2 regions of the Streptomyces sp. NPDC059443 genome follow, and region 2 is predicted to be linked to the other one. Evidence: riboswitches for the same ligand, from Rfam matches in the RefSeq annotation. Region 2 holds a riboswitch; the other holds the start of a gene.

Region 1 (11,033 bases), on a different contig from region 2:
TCGTTGACGGCCATCGCGTACAGCGTCGCCCACTCCATGGCGTGCGCCTGCGGGTCGCCCTCGGCGCGCAGCTGGCGGGCGGTGCCCGCGGCGCGCCGCTTGACCCGCAGACCGCCCGGCAGGATGCCCTCACGGGACATGCCGCGCGAGACGCAGGACTGCATGACGCGCCAGATTTCGAGGAGGCCCTCGCGGATCTCCTCCTCCGTGCGCCAGGCCTTCTCGTTCTCCAGCATCATCGAGGAGATCGACAGGCCGGTCTCGTTCGCGAGGCGGAGCATCTCGTCACCGCTGCGGAAGGGGTACTTCAGCGGGGTGTCGTCGAGCTTGATCCGGTCCTCGCCGACCGCGTCCTCGTCCACGACGAAGCCGCCGCCGACCGAGTAGTACGTCTTCTCCAGGAGCGGCGTGCCCGCGGCGTCGTACGCGAAGAGGGTCATGCCGTTCGCGTGGTACGGGAGGGACCTGCGGCGGTGCAGGATCAGCTGGTTCGGCTCGTCGAAGGCGATCTCGTGGACATCGCCTATTTCCGTGCCCAGCAGCCGCAGGCGGCCCGTCTTGCGGATGCGCTCGACCTCGTCGTCGGCGGTCTCCACGTTCACGGTGCGGGGGGAGTGGCCCTCCAGGCCGAGGAGGACGGCCTTGGGGGTGCCGTGGCCGTGGCCGGTCGCTCCGAGGGAGCCGAAGAGCTCGGCGCGGACGGAGACGGTCTGGGCGAGGAAACCATCCTTCTTGAGCCGGGTCACGAACATGCGCGCGGCGCGCATCGGGCCGACGGTGTGGGAGGAGGAAGGACCGATGCCGATCGAGAAGAGATCGAAGACGGAGATGGCCACGGTTGCGGACTCCTATGTCTGCTCGTGGGTGGGAGCGGGGCAGGGCGGGGAGGAGAGGGGAGCGATCGGGGTGATCTGCGGATTTTGTCCGACAGCCGAGCTTAACGCGGTGAGGTGAACAGCTCGGCCGCCGGACGGGTCGGGAGGGGGACGCCCGGGCGTGGGATCGGGCGTGGATCAGGCGTGGGTCAGTTCGCGCTCCGGTGTGGCGGCTGCGTCGGTCTCCCCGGCGGGGGCGGCGTCCAGGACCGGGTCCGGGCCCGGCAGGCCCGCGTGGTGGGCCTTGACCCCGGACCGTACGGCCCAGAAGTAGAAGCCCAGGGCCGAGACGGCGACGATGGCGATGTCCACGCCGCCCGGGATGACCCCGTGGCCGCCGAATTCCTTGCTGCCGAGCGCCGACAGCGTGCCCAGCCACAGCAGGAAGGCGATCATCCACCAGGCCGGGGCGAACTGCCCGGCCAGGTTCTTCTCGCCCTTGCGCTTGAGCACCACGGCCGCGATCGGGGCTGCGACCAGGGTGAGCAGCACCACCTTGCCGGTGTCCGGCCACTTGGACCAGTACAGGGCGCAGGCGGCGAAGGCGAAGGTGACCGGGCAGAGGATCTTCGCGGCCGGCAGGCGGAAGGGGCGCGGCAGCTCGGGCTTCGTCTCGCGGAAGACGCCGACCGCGATCGGGCCGATCAGGTACGAGACCACCATCGCGGCGGAGACCACGCTGGCCAGGGCCTCCCAGCTGTGGCCGACGGTGACCAGCAGCAGGATCGAGAAGCCGAGGTTCAGCCACATCGCGGGACGGGCGGTGCCGTACTTGGGGTGGACCTCGCGGATCTTCTTCGGGAAGAAGCCGGTGTCGGCGAGGTTCTGCGCCATGTACGAGGCCGAGGCGACGTTGCCGATGTTGGCTCCGGACGGCGAGATGAAGGCGCCGAACTGGAGCATGGTGACGACCCAGTGCAGCATCAGCATCTTGGCGAGGTCGGCGAACGGCGAGGCGAAGTTGATGCCGCTCCAGCCGCCGGCCTCGGCCAGCTTCTCCGGCGGGACACCGCCGATGAAGGCGATCTGCAGGGCCAGGTAGATGACCAGGCCGAGGGAGAGCGCGCCGACCAGGGCGAGCGGAATGGCGCGGCCGGGGTTCTTGGCGGCGCCGCCGAGGTTGACCACGGCCTGGAAGCCGTTGAAGGCGAAGACGACACCGGAGGTGGTGACGGCGGTCATGACCGCGGACCAGCCGTTGGGAGCGAAACCGCCGTGGTCGGTGAAGTTGCCGGTGTGGAAGCCGGAGGCGATCAGGGCGATCACGGCGAGCACCGGGATGGCGAACTTGACCAGGGTGAGCAGGTTGTTCGCCTTGGCGAGCAGCGCCACCGACCAGTAGCAGGCCAGCCACAGGGCCACGGTCAGGAACAGGGCCATCGCCATCCCGGAGGTGGTCAGGCCGCCGTTCTCGACCAGGCCCTTGGCCCAGCCGAAGTTCCAGGACGACATGTACTGGGTACCGGCGATGGACTCGATCGGGATCAGCGCGGCGATGGCGATCCAGACCGCCCAGCCGGTGATGAAGCCCAGCACCGGCCCGTGCGAGATGGTGCCGAAGCGGGCCATCGAGCCGGGCAGCGGGTAGGCCGCGCCCACTTCCGCGTAGGACATGGCGATCATGCCGATGAAGACGGCACCGATGACCCAGGCGATGATGGCCGCCGGCCCCGCGACCGCGGCCGCCTGGCCCGCGCCGAAGAGCCACCCGGAGCCGAAGATCGAGCCGAGCCCGATCATGATCAGGGCGAAGAGGCTGAGCCCCTTCCTGTTGGCCGCGCTCATGTCCATGAGGTGTGGTGTCCGTCCTGCCAGGGGGTGCGGGTGGTCCTTTATTCGGAGCCTATTTGCCATTTTTTGGCTAATTCAGTGGCAATGGGCCGCATCCACCTGGGGCTTTGGTCATGAGAAGGGCCCGGCCCTGTGCATAACAAGGCCGGGCCCTCCCGGGCCGGCGCCTAGAGCGTCGGGTACGCCCAGAGCGTCGGGACGCCTAGAGCGTCGGGTACAGCGGGAACTTCGCGGCGAGCGCCGAGACGCGCGCCTTCAGGTCGTCCGCGTCGTAGCTGGGCTTCAGCGCCTGCGCGATGATCTCGGCGACCTCGGTGAAGGCCTCGGCGTCGAAACCGCGGGTGGCCAGCGCCGGCGTGCCGATCCGCAGACCCGAGGTGACCATCGGCGGTCGCGGGTCGTTCGGGATGGCGTTGCGGTTGACCGTGATGCCGACCTCGTGGAGGCGGTCCTCGGCCTGCTGTCCGTCCAGCTCGGAGTTGCGCAGGTCGACCAGGACCAGGTGCACGTCGGTGCCGCCGGTGAGGACGTCCACGCCCACGGCCTTGACGTCGTCCTGGACCAGACGGGCGGCGAGGATCTTCGCGCCCTCCAGGGTGCGCTCCTGGCGCTCCTTGAACTCGGGCGAGGCCGCCACCAGGAAGGAGACCGCCTTGGCCGCGATCACGTGCTCCAGCGGACCGCCCTGCTGACCCGGGAAGACCGCGGAGTTGATCTTCTTGGCCAGCTCCTGCGTCGACAGGATGACACCGCCGCGCGGACCGCCCAGGGTCTTGTGCGTGGTGGTGGTGACCACGTGGGCGTGCGGCACCGGGTTCGGGTGCAGACCCGCGGCGACCAGGCCCGCGAAGTGCGCCATGTCGACCATCAGGTACGCGCCGACCTCGTCCGCGATGCGGCGGAAGGCGGCGAAGTCCAGCTGGCGCGGGTAGGCGGACCAGCCCGCGACGATCAGCTGCGGCTTGGACTCCTTGGCGAGGCGCTCGACCTCGGCCATGTCGACCTCGCCGGTCTCGTCGACGTGGTACGGGACCACGTTGTAGAGCTTGCCCGAGAAGTTGATCTTCATGCCGTGGGTCAGGTGACCACCGTGGGCCAGGTTCAGGCCCATGATCGTGTCGCCCGGCTTCAGCAGCGCGAACATCGCCGCCGCGTTGGCCTGCGCGCCCGAGTGGGGCTGCACGTTCGCGGCCTCGGCGCCGAACAGCGCCTTGATGCGGTCGATCGCGATCTGCTCGACGACGTCCACGTGCTCGCAGCCGCCGTAGTAGCGGCGGCCCGGGTAGCCCTCGGCGTACTTGTTGGTCAGGACCGAGCCCTGGGCCTCCATGACGGCGACCGGAGCGAAGTTCTCCGACGCGATCATTTCCAGGGTCGACTGCTGGCGCACGAGCTCGGCGTCGACGGCGGCGGCGACGGCGGGGTCGAGCTCATGGAGAGGGGTGTTCAGTACGGACATCAAGATCCCCTGGGGTCAGTTGTCGGAGTGGGTGAGCTCGGCGTACTGCTCGGCGGAGAGCAGGTCGGCCGGCTCGTCCGTGATGCGCACCTTGAACAGCCAGCCACCCTCGAAGGGGGCGGTGTTGACGAGCGCCGGGTCGTCGACGACGTCCTGGTTGGCCTCGACGACCTCACCGGTGACGGGGGAGTACAGGTCGCTGACCGACTTGGTCGACTCCAGCTCGCCACAGGTCTCGCCTGCGGTCACCGTGTCACCGACCTCGGGAAGCTGGGCGTAGACGACGTCACCGAGCGCGTTGGCCGCGAACTCCGTGATGCCGACCGTCGCGACGCCGTCCACGGCGGCCGACAGCCACTCGTGCTCCTTGCTGAAACGCAGCTGCTGGGGGTTGCTCATGGCCTGATTCTCCTGGATGCGGGGGAGTGGATCGAACAGTGGTCTTGCGTGCCGAGACGGGCTGAGACGGGCTGAGGCGGACTGTGACGGACCGGGACGGAGCGCGGGCGTGCGCCCGTACGGGAAGCCGCGAGGGCTGCCCGTACGGCCTCGATCCGTTACAGGGTTACTTCTGCCGCTTGTAGAAGGGCAGAGCCACGACCTCGTACGGCTCATGCGTACCGCGAATGTCCACGCCGACGCCGGAGGTGCCGGGCGCGGCGTACGCCGCGTCGACGTAGGCCATCGCGATCGGCTTGCCCAGCGTCGGGGACGGGGCGCCCGAGGTGACCTCGCCGATGACCTGGCCGTCGAAGGTGACGGAGAAGCCGGCGCGCGGGACGCGGCGGCCCTCGGCGATCAGACCGACCAGCTTGCGCGGCGGGTTGGAGGCGGCCCGCTCGGCGGCGGCCTCCAGGGCGGCCCGGCCGACGAACTCGCCCTCCTTCTCGAACTTCACGACCCGGCCCAGACCCGCGTCGAACGGGGTGAGGGAGGTGCTCAGCTCGTGCCCGTACAGCGGCATGCCCGCCTCCAGGCGCAGGGTGTCGCGGCAGGACAGACCGGCCGGGACCAGGCCGACGCCCTCGCCCGCCTTGGTCAGCGCCTGCCACAGCTGCACCGCGTGCTCGGGGGCGACGAACAGCTCGAAGCCGTCCTCGCCGGTGTACCCCGTACGCGCGATCAGCGCGGGCACCCCGGCGACCGTGCCGGGCAGGCCGGCGTAGTACTTCAGCCCGTCCAGGTCGGCGTCGGTGAGGGAGGCGAGGATGCCGGGGGACTCCGGACCCTGGACCGCGAGCAGCGCGTACGCGTCACGGTCGTCGCGGACCTCGGCGTCGAAGCCGGCGGCGCGCTCGGTGATCGCGTCGAGGACGACCTGGGCGTTGGAGGCGTTGGCGACGACCATGTACTCGGTCTCGCCCAGGCGGTAGACGATCAGGTCGTCGACGATGCCGCCGTCTTCCCGGCAGATGTGCGTGTAACGGGCGCGGCCGACGCCGACGGTGGAGATGTTGCCGACGAGCGCGTAGTCCAGGACCTTGACGGCCTCGGGGCCGGTCAGGGTGATCTCGCCCATGTGGGAGAGGTCGAACAGACCGGCCTTGGTGCGGACGGCGTTGTGCTCGTCGCGCTCGCTGGCGTACCGCAGGGGCATGTCCCAGCCCGCGAAATCGGTCATGGTCGCACCGAGCTCACGGTGCAGCGCATCGAGGGCGGTCAGGCGGGGGGCAGTGCTCATGGGTGTGGCTCCCGGGTCCCAGGGCATGACATGACGAGGAGGAGTTCCTCCCCATCTGTCATCGGAACCTGAGAGGTTCGCCGAGAGTTCCCCGCTTCCAGGGGAAGGTCTTCGACTTGCACCTTGGGTGGAGCCGACGCCGGTGCCCTCACGGGCGCCTGCGCGGCTCGCTTTTCAGATCTGCCTCATCCACGCGGTACGGGGCCTGAGAGATTCAAGGGAGGTACTTGCTCCTTCGGCGTCCGGTACGGCCTTTGGGGGCCGGTCGGAACTCTCCCGCGTGGATTCAAGCGGCCGGTATGCAGTTGGTGTCCAGATGGCGCACATCATTGCACGGCGTGCGGCCGAATGGGGGAGGGGGTCCGGAAGCGGAGCGGAACCGGGGACCCCGGATTACCGTCTCTTTACATTCAGGGGGAAGGGTCTTCGTGACCCGACGCGGGGGAGGCGATCACTGTGCGGAGATTCGGAGCGTGGGCGCCGGGGGCGCCGGCGGTGCCGGCGGCGCCGGCGGTGCCCGGGGTCCCGACGCAGCGCAGCGTCGTACGGGCAGCCGCGGTGGGGGCGGGGCCGGGGAGGGTACGGGACCTGCGCGGCCCCCGGGCCGGGACCGGCTCCGCGGCCCCCGGGCGGCTCCGCTTCGCCGACGGGGACATCGTGGTCGTCTCCGGACTGCCCGGCGGCGGCAAGACCACCCTGCTCAAGCGGGCCGCCGAAGGTGGCGGCATCGACTCCCAGGACGCGCGCGAGCGGTGGGAGCGCCGGATGCCGGCCGCGGTGCCCTACGCCGTCTACCGCCCGGCGGTCCGGATCGCGCACTACTGGGGGCTGTGGCGGGTGCTCCGCTCCGGCGCCTCGGCCGTGGTCCACGACTGCGGGACGCAGAGCTGGGTGCGGGCCCTCCTCGCCCGGGCCGCCCGGCGCCGGGGCCGCGCCCTGCACCTGGTGCTCCTGGACACCACCCCCGAGGAGGCCCGGGCCGGGCAGGCCGCGCGGGGCCGGGGCGTGTCGGCGTACGCCTTCGCCCGGCACCGGGTCGCGGTGGCCCGGCTGCTGCGCGAGGCGGAGTCGGGCCGTCCGCCGGCCGGCTGCGCCTCGGTGATCCTCCTGGACCGCCCGGCGGCCTCCCGTCTGACGGCGATCGGCTTCCAGCAGCTGTGCAGTGAGCCGCGCCACTAGTGGTCCCGCCCCGACGGACGGCCCGCCTCCGCCCGTTAACCTCGGGGCGGAACAAGGGCAAGCAAGCGGAGGCGTACATGTGGCCGGGTAACGAGCTGGAGCAGGTGCTCGGGGCGGCGCTGGGGCAGGCGGACGCCGGCGGGCGGATCCTCGAAGTGCTCGGGCGCAGCCACGTGTGGATCCCGCTGCCCGGGGGCGTGGCCAGCCTGGACCTGCCCACCATGGAGATCAACGGCGCCGCGTACGTGCCCGTCTACACCTCCGAGGAGCAGTTCCGCGCCTGCGCCGGGCCCGGCATGGACTTCGCCGTCGCCCCCGCCGTGGACTTCGCCCGGGGCCTGCCCCCGCAGCTGGGCATCGCGCTCAACCCCGAGGGGGCCGTCGGCGCGCCGCTGCCCCCGCCTGCCGTCGCGGAGCTCTGCCGCACCGGCCGCACCCCGCTCGACGGAACCGCCACCGGCGGCCGGGTCCGGCTCTTCGAGCCCGACTGGCAGCAGGACCCGGTGGACTTCCTGGCCGTCGCCGCGGAGGAGTTCCGCGCGACCGGAGCCGTCGCGGCCGCGTACCGCTGCCTCGCCAGCGTCGAGGGCGGGGCGCCGCAGCTGTACATCGGTGTCCGGCTGGTGGGATGGGAGCCCGCCATGCGGAACGCCCCGATGGACGCGCTGGGGCGCGCCCTGGCCCGCGTATCGGCGCCCTGGCCTGTGCAGTTGATCCTCCTGGACGGCGTCGAAGATCCGGTCGTCGACTTCATCGTTACGCGCGTACGCCCCTTCCACGTGCTGTAGGCACGCTTAAGCTGGTGGCGGACACGCGTGGGCGACGGGCGGACGAAGAGACGAAGAGGGGTACCGGGTGAGTGCGTCAGGCACGGCCGCGGTCGGGCAGGTCGAGCACATGCTGCGCCAGGTGACTCCCGGGCGCTACGAGAGCTACGAGTCACTCCTGCACGCCCTCGCCGAGGGCCGGCTGTGGATGCTGCTCTGGCAAGGGCAGCCCGGCTCCCCGGACGCCCAGTACGGCGGCATGGAGGTCGACGGCCTCGGGTACGCGCCCTGCGTGACCTCCCCCCAGGAGCTGGCCGCCAGCGGCTGGAACCGCGGCTACGAGGTGGTCACCGGCCGGGACATCGCCCGCGCCCTCTACCCCGACCGCTGGGGGCTGTGGCTCAACCCGCACGCCCAGGGCGGCGGCGTCGGCATTCCCTGGGCCGACCTGCGCCGGATCGCCACCGGCCTGGACCGGATGCCGGCCGGGCCGCTGCGGCTGTCCGAGCCCGCCATCGAGCTCCCGCAGTTCTACGGGCTGCTCACGCAGCACGCGCACCGCACGCCCGCCGTGCGCTCGCTGCGCCGCGCCTGGGTGCAGCCCGCGCTCGGGTCCCCGTACCTCGCCGTGGGGCTCGATCTGTACGACGCCTCCGCGCACGCGCTGGAGTCCGTACGGGAGATGATGCGCCAGTCGGTCGGCGTGGTCCCCGAGGGAGTGCCCGTGTGCACGGTCGCGCTCGCGGACGAGCACGACCCGGTGGCGATGTGGCTGCGTGCCCGCACCCGGCCGTTCTACGACCGTGAGGGACCGGCGCCCGCCTACTGAGACATCGGTATCAAGCCACCGAAGGCCGCACGGAACAGTCGTTCCGTGCGGCCTTTGCGTTGTCCTGATTTCGCCGCTGATGTGCGCCCAATAGGCATGGTAGTGGGCCGAGTTGGGCGCCATGTCCGATTCCGTACCGAACGGACGGTCTTGCTCCGCTGAGGTGGCAGTGAAGTCCGGATAACGGGAACCCGGCCCTCACATCACGGTTGCGCATCCATTCACCTGCGGGTCTGGCGGCTGATCGAGCGCCCGATGAAGACTCCCCACCCAAGAGCGGGTCAGTCCTCCAAAGTCTGGTTCGCCACGGGAAATTCGCTTGTCGTTTCGTACAGCACCACGTGCACCACCAGCAACGCCTGTACCGCCAGTGCCGAGCGCACACCGCACTCCGAGCGCCACTCCGCACCAACGCCGCCACAGCGGCGGGCATGGGCCGACCCGTCGGCCGAGAGGGGTCCCCACCACGATGACGGCACCACTGCATGACACGAGCGCGGAAGCACCCGCACCCGTGTCCGTAGCCGACGTCCCAGCCAAGGCCATCGAAGGCCGCTCGCCCGGCCGCATCGCATGGATGCGGCTCAAGCGCGACAAGATCGCGCTGACGGGCGGCGTGATCGTGATCTTCCTGATCCTGGTGGCGGTCTTCGCCCCGCTGATCGTGAGCCTGCTGGGCCACCCGCCCAACGAGTTCCACGAGGATCTGCTCGACCCGGAATTCGGCACGCCGCTCGGATCGTTCGGCGGCATCAGCTCCGACTACCTGCTGGGCGTCGAACCGACCAACGGGCGCGACGTGTTCAGCCGGATCGTCTTCGGCGCACGCATCTCCCTGGTCGTCGCCTTCCTCGCGGCCTTCGTCTCCGTCGTCCTCGGCAGCCTGCTGGGCGCCCTGGCCGGTTTCCTCGGAGGCTGGGTCGACGGCCTCATTAGCCGCACGATGGACCTGCTGCTGGCCTTCCCGCAGCTGCTCTTCACCATCTCGCTGGTCTCGGTGGTCCCCAACTCCCTCTGGGGCTTCACCGGTTCAGGCGTCCGCATGGGCGTGCTGATCGTCGTCATCGGCTTCTTCGGCTGGCCGTACATCGGCCGCATCGTGCGGGGCCAGACGATTTCGCTGCGCGAACGCGAGTACGTCGAGGCGGCCCGCAGCCTCGGGGCCGGCCGCGGCTACATCCTGATCAAGGAGCTGCTGCCGAACCTGGTCGCACCGATCCTCGTCTACACGACGCTGATCATCCCGACCAACATCCTGACGGAGGCGGCCCTCAGCTTCCTCGGTGCCGGCGTCAAGCCGCCCACGGCCTCCTGGGGAAAGATGCTTTCCGACGCCGTCCCCATCTACCAGGACGACCCCATGTACATGGTGGTTCCCGGTATGACGATCTTCATCACCGTCCTGGCGTTCAACCTCTTCGGGGACGGGCTGCGTGACGCACTCGACCCCAAGGGCAGCTGAACCGCTTCAACGATTCACCCACCAATGGAGGTTGGACAACGTGATCCGCAGAAAGCAGGCACTCGCGATCACCGCCGTGGTCGCTGCCCTGTCCATGTCGGCAGTGGCGTGCAGCAAGGCCGACGGCAGCAAGCCGGACGCCAAGCCGGCCGCCGGCGCCACGGGCTTCAACGCCGCGACCACCGGGGTCGTCAACCCGTCGACCACCAAGGGCGGAGAGCTCAAGCTCTGGTCCCCGCAGGACGTCGACTACCTCGACCCGGCGCGCGCCTACTACGGCTTCGTGTGGAACCTGCAGCGTCTCTACATACGCCAGCTGTTCGCGTACGACAGCAAGCCCGGCGCCGCCGGCACCAAGCTGGTCCCGGACCTCGCCGCGGCCGACCCGGTCGTGAGCAACGACGGCAAGACCTACACCGTCAAGATCAAGGACGGCGTGAAGTTCGAGGACGGCACGCCGATCACCTCGAAGGACTTCAAGTACGGCATCGAGCGCGTCTTCGCGCAGGACGTGCTGTCCGGCGGTCCCACGTACCTGATCGACACCCTCGACCAGGGCCAGAAGTACCCCGGCCCGTACAAGGACACCGACCCCAACAAGATGGGTCTGAAGGCCGTCGAGACGCCGGACGACAAGACGATCGTCTTCAACCTGGCTAGCCCCAACTCCGACTTCAAGTACCTGCTGGCCATGCCGTCCTCCTCGCCGGTCCCGGCGGGCAAGGACACGGGTGCCACGTACACCAACAAGCCCGTCTCCACCGGCCCCTACAAGGTCTCGGAGTTCACGGCGAGCAAGGGCGCGACCTTCGTCCGCAATGAGAACTGGGACCCGAAGACGGACACGATCCGTACGGGCCTTCCGGACACGGTCTCCTTCACGGTGACCACCAACCCGGACGACATGGACGCGCGTCTGCTCTCCGGTGACATCGACCTCGCGGTCGACGGCACGGGCATGCAGGCGGCCGGCAAGAACAAGGTCCTCAA
Region 2 (20,785 bases):
TACCGCGGGATTCTGCCGATCTGGCTCACGGCGGCCCTGCTCGCGCGGGAGCTGATGCTTCTGGTGATGGTCTGGATCCTGCGCCGGCACGGCTATCCGCCGCCGCAGGTCAACTTCCTCGGCAAGGCCGCGACCTTCAACCTGATGTACGCGTTCCCCTTCCTGCTCGTCAGCGAAGGGACGGGCTGGCTGGCCTGGACGGGGTCCGTTTTCGGATGGGCGTTCGCCGGATGGGGTACAACGCTCTATTGGTGGGCAGGAATCCTTTACGTGGTGCAAGTCCGCCGGCTCGTGAAGGCGGACGCCACGGCCGATTGAGCTCGCTCGGCGCCTGACTGACGCGGAGGAGTGTTCCAGTCACCGTCCGGGACGGGTGAGGTCGGCGAAGACGCCGTCTCTCAAGGAGGACTCTTCCGACATGAAGGCCGTCGTGATGGCTGGTGGCGAAGGCACTCGTCTTCGCCCCATGACCTCAAGCATGCCCAAGCCGCTCCTGCCGGTGGCGAACCGGCCCATCATGGAGCACGTGCTGAGGCTGCTCAAGCGGCACGGGCTCAGCGAGACCGTGGTCACCGTGCAATTCCTGGCATCGCTCGTCAGGAACTACTTCGGTGACGGCGAAGAGCTCGGAATGGAGCTCACCTATGCCAACGAGGAGAAGCCACTCGGGACCGCCGGAAGCGTGAAGAACGCCGAGGAGGCCTTGAAGGACGACACGTTCCTCGTCATCTCCGGCGACGCGCTGACGGACTTCGACCTCACCGACCTCATCGCCTTCCACAAGGAGAAGGGCGCACTCGTCACGGTGTGCCTGACCCGGGTGCCGAATCCGCTGGAATTCGGCATCACCATCGTGGACGAGGAAGGCAAGGTCGAGCGCTTCCTGGAGAAGCCCACCTGGGGGCAGGTCTTTTCGGACACCATCAACACGGGCATCTACGTGATGGAGCCCGAGGTCTTCGACTACGTGAGCCCGGACGTATCGGTGGACTGGTCCGGCGACGTCTTCCCCCAGCTGATGAAGGAAGGCCGGCCCATCTACGGCTACGTGGCCGAGGGCTACTGGGAGGACGTCGGCACCCACGAGAGCTACGTCAAGGCCCAGGCAGACGTGCTCGAGGGCAAGGTCCAGGTCGACATGGACGGCTTCGAGATCTCCCCCGGGGTCTGGATCGCGGAGGGGGCCGAGGTGAGCCCGGACGCGGTGCTGCGCGGGCCGCTGTACATCGGGGACTACGCCAAGGTCGAAGCCGGGGTGGAGATCCGCGAGCACACCGTCATCGGGTCGAACGTGGTCGTCAAGAGCGGCGCGTTCCTGCACAAGGCCGTCGTGCACGACAACGTGTACATCGGCCCGCACAGCAACCTCCGGGGCTGTGTCATCGGCAAGAACACCGACATCATGCGGGCCGCCCGGATCGAGGACGGGGCCGTCATCGGTGACGAGTGCCTCGTCGGCGAGGAATCGATCATCCAGGGGAACGTGCGGGTCTACCCCTTCAAGACGATCGAGGCCGGCGCCTTCGTCAACACGTCCGTGATCTGGGAGTCCCGGGGGCAGGCACATCTGTTCGGCGCCCGCGGGGTCAGCGGGATCCTGAACGTGGAGATCACCCCCGAGCTCGTGGTCCGGCTCGCCGGTGCGTACGCGACGACCCTGAAGAAGGGGGCGACGGTCACCACCGCCCGTGACCACTCGCGCGGCGCGAGGGCGCTCAAGCGCGCCGTGATCTCGGCCCTCCAGGCCAGCGCCATCAACGTCCGCGACCTGGAGAACGTACCGCTGCCCGTGGCGCGTCAGCAGACCGCTCGGGGCAGCGCGGGCGGGATCGTGCTGCGGACCTCGCCCGGTGTGCCGGACTCGGTGGACATCATGTTCCTCGACGAGCGGGGGGCGGACCTCTCGCTCCAGGGGCAGCGGAAGCTGGACCGGGTGTACGCGCGCCAGGAGTACCGGCGGGCGTTCCCCGGCGAGATCGGCGACCTGCAGTTCCCGGGCAGCGTCTTCGACGCCTACACCGGTTCGCTGCTGCGCCGGGTCGACATCACCGGGGTCGCGGATTCCGGTCTCAAGGTGGTCGTGGACGCCTCCAACGGCAGTGCCGGGCTCGTGCTCCCCAGCCTGCTGGGCCGGCTCGGGGTGGACGCCCTCACCGTCAACCCGGGGCTCGACGAGTCCCGGCCGACGGAGACCGTCGAATCCCGGCGGGCCGGGCTGGTGCGGCTGGGCGAGATCGTCGCCTCGTCGCGGGCCGCCTTCGGGGTGCGCTTCGACCCGGTGGGGGAGCGGATCTCCCTCGTGGACGAGCGCGGACGGATCATCGAGGACGACCGGGCCCTGCTGGTGCTGCTCGATCTGGTGGCCGCCGAGAAGCGCAGCGGCAAGGTGGCGCTGCCGGTGACCACGACCCGGATCGCCGAGCAGGTGGCGGCGTACCACGGCACCCAGGTGGAGTGGACGACGACCTCGCCCGACGATCTGACCCGGGTGGGCCGGGCGGAGAACACCATCTTCGGCGGCGACGGGCGGGGCGGTTTCATCGTCCCGGAGTTCAGCAGCGTCTTCGACGGGTCGGCGGCCTTCGTGCAGCTGATAGGGCTCGTGGCGAGGACGCAGCTCACCCTGAGCCAGATCGATGCCCGGATCCCGCGCGCGCACGTGCTCAAACGGGACGTGCCGACCCCGTGGGCGGTGAAGGGGCTCGTCATGCGGCGGGTCGTGGAAGCGGCCGGTGACCGGCAGGTGGACACCACCGACGGGGTACGGGTGGTCGAGGCCGACGGGCGGTGGGCGCTGGTGCTGCCGGACCCGGCGGAAGCGGTCACCCATCTGTGGGCCGAAGGTCCCGACGACGCGTCCGCACAGGCGCTCCTGGACGGCTGGGCAGCCGTGGTGGACGGCGCCGGGCACTGAGCACCGGGCACGCGGCGGCGTAGGTCCGCGAGACCGGTGGGCCGGGCGGGAGCATGTCCCCGCCCGGCCCACCGGTCGGGCGCATTCGGCGTGTGCGGTGCCGACATGCGACGATGTGCGGCATGTCGCAGCCGCCCCACAACCGGAGTTCGGCGCAGCCTCCCGCGCGCCCGGACGCTTCCATGTCGCTGCTGACGCACGTGATGGACCACAGTCTCGACGAGGGCTACGCGGAAGCCTCCGCCCGCCGCGCGTCGGAGGGCACGGTGGGCCTGCCGCGCACGCTCAAGGCCAAACTGGGGCTCGCCGCCGGGCTGGTGCTCGCCGCGATGGTCGTCACGCTGGGTGCCGCGCAGGCGCGGGTCGCCGCGCCGGTGCTGGCCAAGGAGCGTCAGGAGCTCATCGACCGGGTCGACCGCGCCGACGGGCACGCGGACGACCTGGGGCGGGACATCGAGAGGCTGCGGGGCGCCGTCGCCGACCGCCAGCGCGCAGCGCTCAAGCAGCACGGCGGTGACCAGGGCCAGCTCGTGGCGCTGCTGTCCGGGGCCACGGAGGTGCGCGGGCCCGGGATCAAGCTGACGGTGGACGACGCCAAGGGCGCGTCCTCGGGCAACGGTTCCAAGCCGCGCGAGAACACGGGTTTCTCGGACACCGGCCGGCTGCGCGACCATGATCTCCAGAAGATCGTCAACGGGCTGTGGCAGTCCGGGGCCGAAGCGATCTCGATCAACGGGCAGCGGCTGACGTCGCTCTCGGCGATCAGGGCCGCCGGTGACGCGATACTGGTCGACAACAGGCCGCTGGTGCCGCCGTACGAAGTGCTGGCGATCGGTGACAAGAAGCGGCTCGGAACCACGTTCCAGGACTCCGCGGACGGCCAGTACCTGCACGTGCTGCAGGAGAGCTACGGGATCCGCTACACCTTGTCCCCCGAGGACGAGGTACGGCTGCCGGCCGCGTCGAGCCTGACCGTACGTACAGCTACAGCAGTAGAGCAGCAGAAGGGTGCATCGTGATCGCGGTACTGGGCCTCGTGGTCGGAGTGGTGGTCGGGCTTCTGGTCCGGCCCGAAGTGCCGGCCGTGGTGGAGCCTTATCTCCCGATCGCCGTGGTGGCGGCGCTGGACGCGGTGTTCGGGGGCTTGCGCGCGATGCTGGACGGCATCTTCGTGGACAAGGTCTTCGTGGTGTCGTTCCTGTCCAACGTGGTCGTGGCCGCGCTGATCGTCTTCCTCGGTGACAAGCTGGGCGTCGGTTCGCAGCTCTCCACGGGTGTGGTCGTCGTCCTGGGCATCCGCATCTTCTCAAACGCCGCGGCCATCCGCCGGCACGTGTTCCGGGCGTGAGGCCGATGAGTACGAACGACACCCCGCCCGAGGAGCCGAAGGTTCCGGGGCAGCCGCCGAAGGAAGAGCCGCAGGCGGGGCCTGCCGGTCCCGCCGAGCCTGCCGGGCCTGCTGGGCCTGCCGGTCCCGAGCCCGTGGCCGAAGAGAGGGTCGGGGCGGAGTCCGGGCCCGTGCGGACCGAGCCCGAGGAGACCGGCCGGCAGCGGCTGGCGGCCGGGCTGTGGCCGCCGCGGGTGAGCCGGGCCCAACTGATCGTCGCGGTGCTGCTGTTCGTCCTGGGGCTCGGTCTGGCCATCCAGGTACGGTCCAACAGCGACTCCAGCGCGCTGCGCGGTGCCCGCCAGGAGGACCTCGTACGGATCCTCGACGAGTTGGACGGGCGGACCAAGCGGCTGGAGGACGAGAAGCAGAAGCTCGAAGAGCAGCGCAGGGAGCTGGAGAGCAGCTCCAACCAGGCCGAAGAGGCCCGGAAGCAGACCATCGAGAAGGAACGTCAACTCGGGATCCTGGCCGGTACGGTGGCCGCGCAGGGTCCGGGGATCATGCTGAAGATCTCGGATCCCAAGAACCAGGTGCAGTCGGACAAGCTGCTGGACACCCTCCAGGAGCTGCGTGCGGCCGGGGCCGAGGCGATCCAGATCAACGGCGTGCGGATCGTGGCGGGCTCGTACTTCTCGGATGAGGGCGGCGGGGTCGCGATCGACGGTAAGAAGATCGCACAGCCCTACGAATTCAGGGTGATCGGCAAGCCGCAGGACCTGGAGCCGGCGCTCAACATTCCGGGCGGCGTCGTCCAGTCGCTGGAGAAGGAGCAAGCGGTCGTCACCGTCACACGACCGGCGAAGATCGTCGTGGATGCCTTGCGGGCTGCGAAGCAGCCTGACTACGCTCGGTCGTCATCGCCGTGAGGCGGGACGCAGAGCAGACCGGCTCACGCGGGCGGATGCCTGCGGGGGGTCGGCGCACCGAAGTCGTGGTACGTGGTGGAAACTGTCTGATGGTTACGGACGTTGTGAGAATGTCCGGGTCGGCAGGTGTTGCATTCGGAGTTCGTCCTGCCCCACGGGCGGGTCTGTTTCGGTCAAGGGGAATCGCCCGTGAAGTTGTTTGAGAAGTTGTTCGGCAAGAAGAACCGCGAGGAAAGCGGTGCGGCCAGGCACCGCGCGGGGCAGGGAGACGTGGAAGGGCAGGGCGACCGGCCGCTCTTCCGCGACGAGGTCGCCGGCGCGGGTGATATTTCGGGCGCGCAGGGCGCGTCGTCTGTTGACCCTGCCGGTACCGGACGCATAGGTTTCGGTGAACCATCAACCTCAAGTACGGGTGGAGGGTTTAACCCCGACCCGTATGCCACCAATGCCTCCGCGGGGCAGCCGCGGCGCGAGGAGCCGTCCATGTCGGCCGAGCAGATTTGCAGCAGGTGCGGGCACCGCAGCGATGCGGCGAGCCGGTTCTGCTCCAACTGCGGGGCGCCGTTGCGGGCGGGTCTGACGCCGGAGCGTGCCTCGGAGACCACGTCCACCATCTCGATCTCGGGCCTCGAGGCCTACGAGGCCGAGGTGTCGGGACAATCGCACGTGTCGTCCTCGCTGTCCCCCGAGGCCCAGGCCGCGGTGGAAGCACTGCCTCCGGGTTCCGCTCTGCTCATCGTGCGGCGCGGTCCCAACTCCGGCAGCCGCTTCCTCTTGGACGGAGAGCTGACGACGGCCGGCCGGCACCCGCAGAGCGACATCTTCCTGGACGACGTCACCGTCTCCCGGCGCCATGTCGAGTTCCGCAGGAGCCACGACGGCGGTTTCACCGTCGCCGATGTCGGCAGCCTCAACGGCACGTACGTGAACCGTGAACCGATCGACTCCGTCTCCCTCCACAACGGCGACGAAGTGCAGATCGGCAAGTACCGGCTGGTCTTCTACGCGAGCCTGCGGGGCATCTGACCCTCCCCCGGATCCTGTCCGGGGGACTCCCCAGGGAAGGTCCCATGCTGCGCACCCCGACAGGCGGTGCCGGAAACGGCACCGCCGCCTCGGCCCGGCGGCTGGTGAGCATCGGCACGGTGCTCACGATGCTGCGTGACGAGTTCCCCGAAGTCACGATCTCGAAGATCCGCTTCCTGGAGGCGGAGGGGCTCGTGGAGCCCAGGCGCACACCTTCCGGATACCGCAAGTTCAGCACTGACGACGTGGAGCGCCTCGCCCACATCCTGCGGCTCCAGCGCGATCACTACCTTCCGTTGAAGGTCATCCGCGAGCAGCTCGACGCGCTCGCCCGCGGCGAGCAGATCCGTATCCCGGCGCCCACGGCGCACGGGGAGTCCGTCGACCCCACGAGCCCCGTGGTCCTGTACGGCGAGGTGGGCCGGGAGCGGCCGACCGTGGCCCGGGTGGGCCGGGCCGAGCTGATCGCCGCCGCGGAGGTGGACGAGGTACAGCTCGTCGAGTGGGAGTCGTACGGGCTGATCTCGGAGGCCCCCGGCGGCGGATTCGACGCCGAGGCCGTCACGGTGGCCCGTCTGGTGGCCGATCTCGGACGGTTCGGGCTGGAACCGCGCCACCTCCGGGCGATGAAGGCCGCCGCCGACCGGGAGGCCGGTCTGGTCGAACAGGTGGTCTCACCGCTGCGCCGCCACCGCAACCCGCAGACCAGGGCACATGCCGAGGCCACCTTGAAGGAGCTCGCGGGGCTCTCCGTGCGGCTGCACGAGGCCCTGGTGCAGACGGCGCTCGGGGTGCGGCTGCACTGATCCGGGGGCCTTCGCGGGAGTCGCGGAGGGCTTCTCCGGGCAGCCTTGGGGGAGCCCGACTACCCAAACCGGCCGGGCAGGTCCTAGGGTTGCTGTGTGAACGAGCTCGACGTTGTGGGTGTCCGGGTGGAAATGCCCTCCAACCAACCGATCGTGCTCCTGCGTGAAGTGGGAGGCGATCGGTACCTCCCCATCTGGATCGGACCAGGGGAGGCGACCGCCATTGCCTTCGCGCAGCAGGGCATGGCTCCTGCCCGGCCGCTGACGCACGACCTGTTCAAGGACGTGCTGGAGGCGATCGGCGAGGAACTCACCGAAGTCCGGATCACGGATCTGCGGGAGGGCGTCTTCTACGCGGAGCTCGTCTTCGCCAGCGGGGTCGAGGTGAGCGCGAGGCCGTCCGACGCCATAGCGCTCGCCCTGCGCACCGGGACGCCGATCTACGGCAGCGACGGCGTGCTGGACGACGCCGGAATCGCGATCCCGGACGAGCAGGAGGACGAGGTGGAGAAGTTCCGCGAGTTCCTCGACCAGATCTCGCCCGAGGACTTCGGCACCGGCCCGCACTGAGCCGGGGGCCGCGGCGTCCGCCGGCCGTTCCCGTCGCAGCCTCAAGGGAGATTGCAGCCCATTCGACTAGCCTTTCCCCGCAATGGGGTACGGGAAACCACTCTCAGGGTGATTATCACTCGGCGTGCCGAGTGTGGCGATCGTTGACGCACCCCTGGTGACTGCCTACCTTCGAGATGGCAGGTCAAGGACGGAGGGTCGGCGTGAGAGTCACGGGCGACGGTACGACCGGGGGCATCCCCGCACGGAGTGACGGTGGGCCGTACCCGCTGCACGGTGGTGCGGTGAGTTCCGCGCGCCGTCAGCCGGAGCCCGCGCCGCTGGGTTCGGTGGGGCCGGTGGGGCCCCAGGGTGGCGAGGCGGCACCCGAGCAGGTCGGCTACCGCGGGCCGACGGCGTGTGCCGCGGCCGGCATCACCTACCGGCAGCTCGACTACTGGGCGCGCACGGGGCTGGTGGAGCCGAGCGTGCGTCCCGCGTACGGGTCGGGCACGCAGCGGCTGTACAGCTTCCGGGACGTGGTCGTCCTCAAGATCGTCAAGCGCTTCCTGGACACCGGGGTGGCGCTGCAGAACATCCGCACCGCCGTGCAGCACCTGCGTGACCGCGGGTTCTCGGACCTGGAGCGCATGACGCTGATGAGCGACGGCGCCACCGTGTACGAGTGCACCTCACCGGAACAGGTCGTCAGCCTGCTCCAGGGCGGTCAGGGAGTCTTCGGGATCGCCGTCGGGGTGGTCTGGCGCGATGTCGAGAACGCGCTGTCACAGCTCCACGGGGAGCGCGTGGACACCGGTGAGACGGTGGTCGGGCACAACCCCGCCGACGAGCTGGCCGCGCGGCGCAACCGGGCGGTCTAGGCCGTCTCCTTCCGGCTCTTTCCGGCACGTGTACCGAGGCCGTCGGCCCCGGCCCGCCTCGGCAGCGGGCCCGGTCGGACGGCCTCGGGCCGTTTGTCAGTGGCGTAGGGCAGCATCGGTGCTGTGAGAGCCGCGCCGACCATCATGCATCTGGACATGGACGCCTTCTACGCGTCCGTGGAGCAGGCGTCGAAGCCGAGCCTGCGCGGCAAGGCCGTCATCGTCGGCGGGCTCGGTCCGCGCGGGGTGGTCGCCACCTGCTCCTACGAGGCCAGGCGGTTCGGGGTCCACTCGGCGATGCCGACCGCCCAGGCGCGGCGGCTCTGCCCGAACGGCGCGTACCTGATCCCGCGCTTCAGCCTGTACCGGGCGGTCAGCGACACCGTCATGGGCCTCCTGCGGGAGCTGTCGCCGCTGGTGGAGCCCCTCAGCCTGGACGAGGCCTTCGTGGACCTGGAGGCGGGCGGGGTCGCCTTCGACGCGGAGTCCGCGCGGGCCGTGGGAGAGCGGCTGCGGTCCGACATCATGGCCGCGACCGGGCTCAGCGGATCGGTCGGGCTGGCCGGGTCCAAGATGCTGGCCAAGGTGGCCTCCGAGGAGGCCAAGCCCGCGGGGCTGCTGCTGATCGACATCGGCACCGAGCGGGCGCACCTCGCGCCGATGCCCGTACGGACCCTGCCCGGGGTGGGGCCGGCCACCGGGGAACACCTGCGGCGGGCCGGGATCACCACGGTGGGGGAGCTGGCGGAAGCCGGCGAGGACGAGCTGGTCCGGATGGTGGGGCGCTCGCACGGGGTCGGGCTGTACCGGATGGCGAGGGGCGTGGACGAGCGGCCGGTGGTGGCCGAGCGCGACGCGAAATCGGTGTCGGTCGAGGACACCTTCGACGTGGACCTGCACGACCGGGTCCGGATCCGGGGCGAGGTGCAGCGGCTCGCGGACCGGTGCGTGCGGCGGCTTCGGGAGTCCGGGCACTCGGGGCGGACCATCGTGCTCAAGGTGCGGCGGTACGACTTCTCGACGCTGACCCGGTCCGAGACCCTGCGGGGGCCGACCGATGACCCGGCGGTGGTCCGGGAGGCCGCGGCCCGGCTGCTGGAGGGCGTGGACACCACGGGCGGGGTGCGGCTGCTGGGGGTGGGCGTCACGGGGCTGGCGGACTACACGCAGGAGGATCTGTTCGCCTTCGCCGGTGCGCTTGCGCTGGCCGCTGAGGGGGAAGAGCAGGGGGATGCCGCTGGGCTGGATGGGGTCGGTGGGGCCGATGAGGCTGCCGAGACGGGTTCGGGCGAGGATGCGAGTGAGCCCGTAGAACCCGGCGGGGGGAACGGCGCGGGCGGTCCCGAGGCGGCCCCGGCTGCCGATGAGGCAGCCGGAATCGAAGACGGCGCCGGGCGGTTGTGGCACGCCGGGAGCGACGTCCGGCACGCGGTGTACGGGCCCGGGTGGGTGCAGGGCAGCGGGGTCGGGCGGGTGACCGTACGGTTCGAGGAGCCCGGCTCGGAGCCGGGCCGGGTGCGGACGTTCCGGGTGGACGACCCCGAGCTGGAGCCGTCCGATCCGCTTCCGCTGGTGGGGGCCGGCGGTGTGCTGGGCTAGCCTTCGTCGCCCGCCAGGCGGCCGAAGTCGCGGTGGAAGTCTCCGGGCAGGGCCACGTCGAGGCCGTAGTGGTGGTAGAGCTGCAGCTCCTGTTCGGGGGAGAGGTGGCGGCCGACGCCGAAGTCGGGGGCGTCCTTGATGAGGGAGCGCTCGAAGGGCACGCGCAGGGTGTCGCCCACCATCTCGCTGGGTTCCAGGGGGACGAAGGCGTCCCGGCTGAAGAGGCCGGTCCGGACGGCAGCCCATTCGGGGATGCCCGTGGCATCGTCGAGGTAGACCTCGTCGACGGTGCCGATCTTGGCGCCATTGCGGTCGAACGCCTTGCGGCCGATCAGGCTGCGGGGATCGATGTCGGTCTGCACGGTCCGGTCCCTCCATTTGGTCGCAACTCCTCCGTAATGACTACAAAAGTGCATTTCTGGAGAGGGGGCCACTCGGGGAGGGCGCGAGATCCTCGCTGGTAGGCTGGGTGACGGCTGTTGACCCTGTGCGGGAGAGTCCTCCGAGTGAGCGAGACGGAGGCGCCGAAGGAGCAAATCCTCCCCGGAATCTCTCAGGCATACGTACCGCACGTGGTGAGGCCACTCTGGAAAGTAGGGGCGGTACCGGGCGCGCAGTGCCGGTTCCTCTCCTCACCGACGGTGAAAGCCGGACCCCGGGCGACCCCCGAGCGGCCCGGTGAAGCTCTCAGGTTGTGATGACAGAGGGGGAGGCCGTCCGGGTGCCCGCGCCGTGGTGCCCCTCGCAGGTCGTACGACCCAGGAGGCCTCCGTACATGACCGCCAACCGCATTCCGCTCTCCCAGCTGGAGCGAGGCATCCCCTTTGAGCAGCGCCACATCGGCCCGGACGCCGAGGCGCAGGCGAAGATGCTCGCCCAGGTGGGCTACGGCTCCCTGGACGAACTGACCGCCGCAGCGGTGCCGGATGTGATCAAGACCACTGCCGCGCTGAACCTGCCCGAGGCGCGGACCGAGGCCGAGGTGCTCGCCGAGCTGCGTCAGCTCGCCGACCGCAACCAGGTCCTCTCCTCCATGATCGGCCTGGGTTACTACGGCACCTTCACGCCGCCGGTGATCCTGCGCAACGTCATGGAGAACCCGTCCTGGTACACGGCGTACACCCCGTACCAGCCGGAGATCTCGCAGGGCCGCCTGGAAGCGCTGCTGAACTTCCAGACCGTCGTCGCTGAGCTGACCGGGCTGCCGACCTCCGGCGCCTCCCTCCTCGACGAGGGCACCGCGGCCGCCGAGGCCATGACGCTGGCCCGCCGCGTGGGCAAGGCCAAGGGCAACGTCTTCCTCGTGGACGCCGACGCGCTGCCGCAGACCATCGCCGTGATCCAGACCCGCGCCGAGCCGATCGGCATCGAGATCGTCGTCGCCGACCTCTCCGAGGGCATCCCGGCCGAGGCCGCCGAGCGCGGGATCTACGGCGTGCTCGTCCAGTACCCGGGCGCCTCCGGTGCCGTACGGGACATCAAGCCGGTCATCGACCAGGCCCACGGGCTCGGCGCCATCGTCGCCGTCTCCGCCGACCTGCTCGCCCTGACCCTGCTGACCTCCCCGGGCGAGCTGGGCGCGGACATCGCCGTCGGCACCACCCAGCGCTTCGGCGTTCCGATGGGCTTCGGCGGACCGCACGCCGGCTACATGGCCGTCCAGGCTAAGCACGCCCGCTCGCTGCCCGGCCGCCTCGTCGGCGTCTCCGTGGACGCGGACGGCAACAAGGCCTACCGCCTGGCCCTCCAGACCCGCGAGCAGCACATCCGCCGCGAGAAGGCCACCAGCAACATCTGCACCGCGCAGGTGCTGCTCGCCGTCATGGCCGGCATGTACGCGGTCTACCACGGCCCCGACGGCCTGCGGACGATCGCCCGCCGCACCCACCGCTACGCCGGCCTGCTCGCCGCCGGTCTGCGGGCCGGCGGGGTCGAGATCGTGCACGGCGCCTACTTCGACACCATCACCGCCCGGGTTCCGGGCCGCGCCGCCGAGGTCGTGGCCGCGGCCCGCGAGGGCGGGGTCAACCTGTACCAGGTGGACGCCGACCTGGTCTCCGCCGCCTGTGACGAGACCACCCTGCGCGCCGACGTGGACGCGGTGTGGGCGGCCTTCGGGGTCACCGCCGACCTGGAGGCGCTGGACGCCACCACGGCCGACGTGCTGCCCGAGGGGCTGCTGCGCGAGGACGCGTACCTGACCCACCCGGTCTTCCACCAGCACCGCTCCGAGACCGCGATGCTGCGCTACCTGCGCAAGCTCTCGGACAAGGACTACGCGCTGGACCGCGGCATGATCCCGCTGGGCTCCTGCACCATGAAGCTCAACGCGACCACCGAGATGGAGTCGGTCACCTGGCCCGAGTTCGGCCAGCTGCACCCGTTCGCCCCGGTGGAGCAGGCGGAGGGCTACCTCACGCTCATCACCGAGCTGGAGGAACGTCTCTGCGAGGTCACCGGCTACGACAAGGTCTCCATCCAGCCGAACGCCGGTTCCCAGGGTGAGCTCGCCGGTCTGCTGGCCGTCCGCGCCTACCACCGGGCCAACGGCGACGAGCAGCGCACCGTCTGCCTCATCCCGTCCTCCGCGCACGGCACCAACGCCGCGAGCGCCGTGATGGCCGGCATGAAGGTCGTCGTGGTCAAGACCGCCGACGACGGCGAGGTGGACGCGGCCGACCTGCGCGCCAAGATCGAGCAGTACCGCGACGAGCTCGCCGTACTGATGATCACGTACCCCTCCACGCACGGTGTGTTCGAGGAGCACGTCGCCGACATCTGCGCCCAGGTGCACGACGCCGGCGGCCAGGTCTACGTGGACGGCGCCAACCTCAACGCCCTGGTGGGCCTCGCCAAGCCGGGTCACTTCGGCGGCGACGTCTCGCACCTGAACCTGCACAAGACCTTCTGCATCCCGCACGGTGGCGGCGGCCCCGGCGTCGGCCCGGTCGGTGTCCGGGCGCACCTGGCCCCGTACCTGCCCAACCACCCGCTCCAGCCGACCGCCGGTCCGGAGACGGGCGTCGGCCCGATCTCGGCCGCCCCGTGGGGCTCGGCCGGCATCCTGCCGATCTCCTGGTCGTACGTGCGCCTCATGGGCGGTGAGGGCCTCAAGCGCGCCACCCAGGTGGCGGTGCTCGGCGCGAACTACATCGCCAAGCGCCTGGAGCCGCACTACCCGGTGCTCTACACCGGCCCGGGCAACCTGGTCGCGCACGAGTGCATCATCGACATGCGCCCGCTGTCCAAGGCGACGGGCGTCAGCATCGACGACATCGCCAAGCGCCTGATCGACTACGGGTTCCACGCGCCGACCATGTCCTTCCCGGTCGCCGGGACGCTCATGATCGAGCCGACGGAGTCCGAGGACCTCGCCGAGATCGACCGCTTCTGCGACGCGATGATCGCGATCCGTGCCGAGATCGAGCGGGTCGCCGGCGGCGAGTGGCCGGTGGACGACAACCCGCTGGCCAACTCCCCGCACACGGCGGCGGCGCTGGGCGGCGAGTGGAACCACCCGTACACCCGCGACGAGGCCGTCTTCCCGGGCGGGGTGTCGGCCGCGGAGAAGTACTGGCCGCCGGTGCGCCGGATCGACGGTGCCTTCGGTGACCGGAACCTGGTGTGTTCCTGCCCGCCGCTGGACGAGTACGACAACTAGGTCACCGCGGCGGGAGCCGTGCGGTACCGAGGCATGAAGTACTGAGGCATGACGAAGGGGCCGGTCCGGGAGTGGTACTCCTGGGCCGGCCCCTTTCGGCGCCCGCCGTCATCGGACGGCCCCGGCTAGGCGGCCTTCATCACGTGCGCCGCGGCGAGCGCGCGGTGCGGGGCGATGATCTGGCCGTCCGGCAGCAGCTCACCGGTGTCCTCGAAGAGCAGGACGCCGTTGCACAGCAGGCTCCAGCCCTGTTCCGGGTGGACGGCCACGGGGTGTGCGGCCTCCCGGTCGGCGGAGTCGGCGGACGGGCACGCTGGCTTGTGCTGGCACATGGATGCGTTCTTTCGCTGCGGTGTGGTCTGTGTGCTGCGGCTCGATGCGTTGTTCATGGCCGCCCCCCGTATCAACGATTTGGCTTGGTCAGGGTCCCCAGTGTTCCCCTAGGACTCCGCGTCCGCAGGGATTTCCCGGCAGCTGTCCTCATAGATTGATGACGCATCACTCGTGCGGGCGGTTCAGGTCAACTCCCCTGTCATTTCGGGTGGTTCGCAGGGGGCCCGAGTGGGCTAGGCCGAATGGGCAATTCCGGCCACGGTGCTCCGTTCGGGGCGCACCGGGCTCCGTTCAGGCGGCCGGGGCCGCCATCGAGGGCGGGACCGGCGGCGCCTGAGGAGTGAGCCTGTGGGTCATCACGGGCAGCAGTTCGGACACCGGGTGCGGCCGGTAGGCGGCGATGCCGGGTGGGGCGGGTGCCAGCGGGACCAGCAGATCGGCGGCGGCCGGCATCCCGGACGCCGCGTCGGCGCCCACCGCCCCGTGCAGCCACAGCGTCAGCATGTACAGCTCCGGTACGGACAGCAGCCGTGGCTGGTAGCCCTTGCCGAGGGATTCCGCCTGGCGCAGCGCGCGTTCGGTGGCGGCCACGTAGGGGCCCTCGAAGAAGTGGGAGAAGGCCCACCCGTCCGGGGTCAGTCGGGTGTCGGCCGCCGCCACGTAGCGGTCCCCGCTGCGGATCAGGAACCGCCAGCCGGTCAGCCGGGTGCGCGGCGGTCGACCGCCCGAGGCCAGACCGGAGAGGTTCAGCCGGTCCAGGACGTGGACGGGCAGCGGCAGTTCGGCGGTCATCGGCCCCTGGAGGGCACGCAGGGCCGGGGTGTGCGCTTCATTGACGGCGCTGGGGGAACCGAGGGCCGCGAGGACACTGCGCAGGGCGGGCGCGGGGGCCGGAGGGACGTGCAGCGGCATGGTGGGTCGCCTCTCACTTGGGAGACCGGTGGATCGGGGGGAGGTGCGGACGGCGCTGTCGCATTCTGGGGCCAGAGGGGGGCTGAGGGGCAATGGCCGCGCGCCAACTCTCTGCCTCGTTTGCGGAGTTTATACGACATGTGTTCACGCAGTGTTTCGGCTAGCTGTCCCGCCTATTGCCGGCAAGGCGCTTACCGGTCCCTCTGACATGGCATTCATGCCGGTCGCGCGCAAAAATGCCGCGCTGACCTCGGAGGTTACCGGACGGGGGCTCGGCTGGAAAGCGCCGGTTATCCGGAACCGGCAAAGTCTACGGAGTATTTGCGCATTGCGGCTTGCCAGGTGAATGTGCCAAAGCGCCTGTCGGCCAAACCGGCGCGCGCTCCTCGCCAGTCACGCCCCTTCCGCGTTATCGATCACGCCGCCGGGGCATCATCGACCGTAACGCGCGCCTGGGGTGATGGATCTTTTCCAAGCCGGCCAGGCCCAGTCGAGGAGGGACGCTTCGATGGGGGAGAAGGTCGTGGCGGGCGGATTCGACCTGTCCGATCGGCAACGGTACCGGAGGAAGCTTCACGAGTGCCTGGAGGGACTGGAGCGGCTTCTGGCGGAGAAGAGGTTCGATCGCCCCAAGAATATGATGGGGCTGGAGATCGAGCTGAATCTCGCGGGTGCCGACGGGTTGCCGAGAATGGTGAATGCGCAGGTACTGGAGCGCATTGCGAGCCCCGATTTCCAAACGGAACTGGGGATGTTCAACCTGGAGGTGAACGTACTTCCGCACCGGCTCGGCGGCCGGGTATTCGACCAGCTCGCCGAAGAACTGAGCGCGGGCCTCGGCTATGCCCACCGGCAGGCCGTGGAGATCGACGCCGGGGTGGTGATGATCGGCATTCTGCCGACGATCTCGCGCGCCGACCTGGTCACCGCCAACCTCTCGGCGGTGGACCGCTACTCGCTGCTGAACGAGCAGATCCTGATGATGCGGGGCGAGGACTTCACGCTCGACATCGACGGAGTCGAGCGGCTGACCTGGACCTCCGGGTCGATCGTGCCCGAGGCCGCGTGCACCTCCGTACAACTGCACCTCCAGGTGACTCCGGCCCGGTTCGCGGACGTGTGGAACGCGGCGCAGGCGGTGGCCGCCGTACAGATAGCGGTCGGCGCCAACTCGCCGTTCCTGTTCGGGCGCGAGCTGTGGCGGGAGTCGCGGCCGCCGCTCTTCCAGCAGGCCACCGACACCCGGCCGCCCGAGCTCCAGGCGCAGGGGGTGCGGCCGCGCACCTGGTTCGGTGAGCGGTGGGTGGATTCGGCGTACGAGCTCTTCGCCGAGAACGTCCGCTACTTCCCGTCCCTGCTGCCGATCTGCGACGAGGAGGAGCCGCTGCGGGTCCTCGCCGAGGGCGGGGTGCCCAGCCTCCAGGAACTGGTGCTGCACAACGGCACGGTCTACCGGTGGAACCGGCCCGTGTACGGGGTCGCCGGCGGGGTGCCACACCTGCGCGTGGAGAACCGGGTGCTGCCGGCCGGGCCGACGGTGGCCGATGTCGTCGCCAACGCGGCCTTCTACTACGGGCTCGTACGGACCCTCGCGGACGAGCAGCGCCCGGTGTGGAGCCGGCTGCCCTTCGCCGAGGCGGAGGCCAACTTCGACGCGGCCTGCCGCTACGGGATCGACGCCCGGGTGCGCTGGCCGCGCCGGGGCCGGGGCGGGGGACTGGCCAGCGTGCCCGCGGTGCGGCTGGTGCTGGACGAGCTGCTGCCGATGGCGGCCGCCGGACTGGACGCGTGGGGCATCGAGCCCGCCGACCGGGACCACTACCTCGGCATCATCGAGGAGCGATGTCGGCGACGGGTGAACGGAGCCACCTGGCAGGTGGAGACGTACCATCGGGCGCTCGCGGCCGGGCTGGAGCGGGACGCGGCGCTCGCCGCGACCACGCGCCGCTACAGCGAGCTGATGCACAAGGGCGACCCCGTGCACACCTGGCCGGTCGGCCTCGCGGAGTCGGAGGTGAGCGCCGTGACGGCGGCCGAGGGCTGACCCGGGGGGCCGACCCCGGGGACTGGCCCGGGGGCGCCCGGACCCCGTGATCCGGCTCCGGTCCCGTCCGGTGATCCTGTTCCCCCGCCGACGAGGCAGTATGGGGTGATCGCAGTGGTCGGCGGACGGGAGACGAGCGTGCGGACGGAGCCGGAGCCGGTGGTCGGGGAACTCGAAGAGGGCCGGGACGGGCGCAAGGCCCTGCGCGACGAGACGCTGCTGGTGCTCGCGCTCTCCCTGGGCGCGAGCGGCGTTTCGGCGCTGATCAGCTTCATCGGCTCGCTGACCAAGCCGGGCGGGCTCAAGGACCAGGCCGCCACGCTCAACGGCTCGCACGCGCCGGGCCGGCCCTGGCTCGACCTGGCCTGGCAGCTGTTCGGCATCGCGAGCGCGCTGGTCCCCGTACTGCTCGTCGCGCACCTCCTGACCCGTGAGGGCGCCCCGGGGCTGAAGGTACTGGGCTTCGACCGCACCCGGCCCGGGTGGGACCTGGGCCGGGGCGCGCTCGTCGCGGCCGGCATCGGGAGCGCCGGGCTCGCCTTCTACCTGGTGTCGCGGGCCACGGGCTTCAACCTGACGGTGGTGCCGGAGGCGCTGCCCGACGTGTGGTGGAAGTTCCCGGTGCTCATCCTCTCCGCGGTGCAGAACTCCGTGGTGGAGGAGGTCATCGTGCTGGCCTACCTGCTGCGCCGGCTCGGCCAGCTGGGCTGGTCGCCGATGGCCGCGCTGATCGCCAGCTCCGTGCTGCGCGGTTCGTACCACCTCTACCAGGGCATCGGCGGCTTCATCGGCAACATGGTGATGGGCGTCGTCTTCGTGCTCGCCTACCGGCGCTGGGGCCGGGTCGGGCCGCTCGTCGTCGCCCACGCGCTGCTGGACATCGTGGCCTTCGGCGGGTACGCCCTGCTCGCGGGCAAGGTGGGCTGGCTGCCCACCCCGTAGCCGCCGGTGCTCAGGGCGCGGAGAGCAGCTCGCCGTCGATGACGGTGACCGCGCGTCCGGTCAGCAGCGTACGGTCGCCCGTGAGCCGGACCGTGACGAAGCCGGTGCGCGCTCCGCCCTGGAGGCCGACGAGCTCGGTGCGGCCCAGGCGCGCGGCCCAGAAGGGGGCCAGCGCGGTGTGGGCGCTGCCAGTGACCGGGTCCTCGTCGATGCCGAGGGCCGGGAAGAAGCCGCGGGAGACGAAGTCGTAGCCGCGGGAGGGGTCCTCGGCGGCGGCGGTGACGATGATCCCGCGGCGGCCGTAGCCGCGCAGGGCGGGCAGGTCGGGCGTGAGCTCGCGTACGGTCCGCTCGTCGGCCAGTTCCACGACCAGGTCGCCGATGTGCTCGGAGGTGTCGTGGACCGACTTGATCCCGGCGCCCAGGGCGAGCTGGACCTCGGCTTCCGGCTCCACCTCCGTCAGGGAGGAGGTCGGGAAGTCCATGGTGATCGTGCCGTCCTCGGCGGCCTCCGCCGTGAGGATCCCGCAGCGCGCGGTGAAGCGGATCAGACCGGTCGCCAGGCCGCTCGTGGCGAGTACGTGCGCGGTGGCGAGGGTCGCGTGGCCGCACATGTCGACCTCGCCGGCCGGGGTGAACCAGCGCAGCGCCCAGTCGGCGTCCCCGCCTGGCGGCAGGGGGTGGGCGAAGGCCGTCTCGGAGAGGTTGACCTCGGCGGCGACCTGCTGGAGCCAGGAGTCCGGGGGGAATCCACCGTCGAGGCCGTCGGTGCCGCCGGGGCCGTCGAGGAGCAGGACTCCGGCGGGGTTGCCGGCGAAGGGGCGGTCGGTGAAGGCGTCCACGATTCTGATGCGCATGATTCCGACCGTAGGGAGGCCGGCCCGGCCGCCGCAAAGGCCAATCCGGGATGACTGGCCTGTTCGGCTGCCTCCCCGGTCAGTCGCGTGGCAGCCGCTCGGCGAGGGCGCGGAGGCCGGGGAGCCGGTGGGTGTCGCAGGGCATCCGGAAGCGGTAGTCGGAGCGGCCGAGGGTGATCGTCAGGGTGGGCCGCCGGCCCTCGGTGCATTCGATGCGGGGCCGCTGCCAGACGTGCCACCGATGCACGTCGTTGAAGCCGAACAGCTCCAGCACGCGACCGTCGAAGACCAGGAGGACGGTGTCGGTCACCGGTGCTTCGAGCACTTCGAGCACTTCGCGTACTTCGCGCACTTCGCGTACTTCGAGTTCTTCGCCGGGTGAGCTCATTGACCTGCCTTGCTGAAGGTGGGGCGGGGCGATTCTCGGCGGGCTGGGTGAATGCCCTTCAGTCTCACCGATATTGGGCCGGTTGGCGACGGGCGGGCCCGTGCGCGAGGCCGCCGTAGTCTGCGGGGAACAGCAGGTCCGGGCGGCGCTGTTGCACCGAATCGGACCCGTACGCATTTTCCGCAGGAGGACTGATTCATGACTGACCGGCCTTTGACGCTGATGGCAGTGCACGCCCACCCCGACGACGAGGCAACCGGAACCGGAGGGGTCCTCGCCCGGTACGCGGCGGAGGGCATCCGCACGGTTCTCGTGACGTGTACCGACGGCGGCTGCGGTGACGGACCGGGGGGCGTGAAGCCGGGTGATCCCGGGCACGATCCGGCGGCCGTCGCCCTGATGCGCCGTCAAGAACTGGAGGCGAGCCGTGAGGTCCTGAAGATCAGCGACCTGGAGACGCTGGACTACGCCGACTCCGGGATGATGGGCTGGCCGAGCAACGACGCCCCCGGGTCCTTCTGGAAGACCCCGGTGGAGGAGGGCGCGGCCCGGCTCGCGGAACTCATGCGCCACTACCGGCCCGACGTGGTCGTCACCTATGACGCGAACGGCTTCTACGGCCACCCCGACCACATCCAGGCCCACCGCATCACGATGGCGGCGCTGGAGTTGGCCGAGCTGACTCCGAAGGTGTACTGGACGACGGCGCCCCGCTCGATGATGCGGAGCTTCGGGGAGATGATGCGCGAGTTCCAGGAGGACATGCCGGAGCCGGACCCCGCGGAGGCCGCCGCGCTGGCCGAGATCGGCCTCCCCGACGACGAGATCACCACGTGGGTGGACACCACCGCGTTCAGCGGTCAGAAGTTCGACGCGCTGGCCGCGCACGCCAGTCAGGGCGAGAACATCTTCTTCCTCAGGATGGGCAAGGAGCGGTTCGGCAAGCTGATGGGCGTGGAGACCTTCTTGCGCGTCCGGGACACCACCGGCGCGGCCGTACCCGAGAACGACCTCTTCGCCGGACTGCGCTGATCCGTCCGGCTGTCCGCCTCGACCGTGGCCGGTGAAGCCCCGATCGAGGCGGACGGCGGAGCCCCGCTACCGCCCGATCATCCCGAGCGGCGTTGGCGGTGTGCCCGGCGCCGGAAGGGCGAGAGCGCGGGCAAGGGCGGCGGTGAGGTGGACGGTGTCCCCGACGCGCTCGGCCAGCGACGACTGTGGAGGGTGGCCGTACCCGATCCCGCCGCTGCCGTCGGCGACCTGGTACCAGTCGTGCCAGTCGTCCGGTCCGTCACAGCAGCCGGGCGGGAAGGTGATGCCCGTGGAGTCGTCGGGCGACAGGCCAGAGGTCGAAGCCGTCGGGGGTGTTCATCTCCAGGACGGGCTGCATCACGATCATCCGGCGAAGTGTTCCCCACCCTTCGCCGATCCCGCCTCCCGATAAGCCACGTGTCCCGTCTCAAATGATCTGGTCGGCGGGTGGGGCTGTGACCTGCGGCGACCAGATCAATTGAGACGCCAGGCGGCCGAGAATCTCGGGTGATCTGGTCCCGGCTGCTTGGATGCCGGGTGCTGTCTCAGTTGATCTGGTCCGGTGACGCCGTTTCGAACTGGTACC

What was found. Region 2 has a riboswitch for glycine ahead of gcvP (aminomethyl-transferring glycine dehydrogenase). Riboswitches for the same ligand answer to the same signal wherever they lie in the genome.
Region 1: it holds a riboswitch for glycine, as region 2 does, so the genes downstream of both, gcvT (glycine cleavage system aminomethyltransferase GcvT) here and gcvP (aminomethyl-transferring glycine dehydrogenase) in region 2, are expected to answer to the same signal.

The regions. Positions count from the first base shown of each region.
Region 1 covers NZ_JBHYVM010000014.1:19,241-30,273, reverse strand. Annotated here, with positions in the region: gene ACFXDJ_RS15925 (L-serine ammonia-lyase) at 1-836, opposite strand, end outside; gene ACFXDJ_RS15920 (APC family permease) at 1,014-2,666, opposite strand; gene glyA (serine hydroxymethyltransferase) at 2,869-4,125, opposite strand; gene gcvH (glycine cleavage system protein GcvH) at 4,141-4,524, opposite strand; gene gcvT (glycine cleavage system aminomethyltransferase GcvT) at 4,691-5,806, opposite strand; glycine riboswitch at 5,991-6,095, opposite strand; gene ACFXDJ_RS15900 (AAA family ATPase) at 6,302-6,985, shown strand; gene ACFXDJ_RS15895 (enhanced serine sensitivity protein SseB) at 7,063-7,773, shown strand; gene ACFXDJ_RS15890 (enhanced serine sensitivity protein SseB C-terminal domain-containing protein) at 7,841-8,581, shown strand; gene ACFXDJ_RS15885 (ABC transporter permease) at 9,051-10,043, shown strand; gene ACFXDJ_RS15880 (ABC transporter substrate-binding protein) at 10,138-11,033, shown strand, end outside.
Region 2 covers NZ_JBHYVM010000048.1:442-21,226, forward strand. Annotated here, with positions in the region: gene ACFXDJ_RS32970 (CDP-alcohol phosphatidyltransferase family protein) at 1-318, shown strand, start outside; gene ACFXDJ_RS32975 (sugar phosphate nucleotidyltransferase) at 419-2,914, shown strand; gene ACFXDJ_RS32980 (DUF881 domain-containing protein) at 3,028-3,933, shown strand; gene ACFXDJ_RS32985 (small basic family protein) at 3,930-4,262, shown strand; gene ACFXDJ_RS32990 (DUF881 domain-containing protein) at 4,268-5,170, shown strand; gene ACFXDJ_RS32995 (FHA domain-containing protein) at 5,360-6,196, shown strand; gene ACFXDJ_RS33000 (MerR family transcriptional regulator) at 6,241-7,002, shown strand; gene ACFXDJ_RS33005 (bifunctional nuclease family protein) at 7,099-7,572, shown strand; gene ACFXDJ_RS33010 (MerR family transcriptional regulator) at 7,776-8,432, shown strand; gene ACFXDJ_RS33015 (DNA polymerase IV) at 8,556-10,031, shown strand; gene ACFXDJ_RS33020 (PRC-barrel domain-containing protein) at 10,028-10,393, opposite strand; glycine riboswitch at 10,512-10,610, shown strand; gene gcvP (aminomethyl-transferring glycine dehydrogenase) at 10,807-13,692, shown strand; gene ACFXDJ_RS33030 (DUF5999 family protein) at 13,818-14,024, opposite strand; gene ACFXDJ_RS33035 (hypothetical protein) at 14,317-14,937, opposite strand; gene ACFXDJ_RS33040 (glutamate-cysteine ligase family protein) at 15,446-16,981, shown strand; gene ACFXDJ_RS33045 (CPBP family intramembrane glutamic endopeptidase) at 17,141-17,923, shown strand; gene ACFXDJ_RS33050 (PhzF family phenazine biosynthesis protein) at 17,934-18,779, opposite strand; gene ACFXDJ_RS33055 (hypothetical protein) at 18,859-19,167, opposite strand; gene ACFXDJ_RS33060 (PIG-L family deacetylase) at 19,366-20,199, shown strand.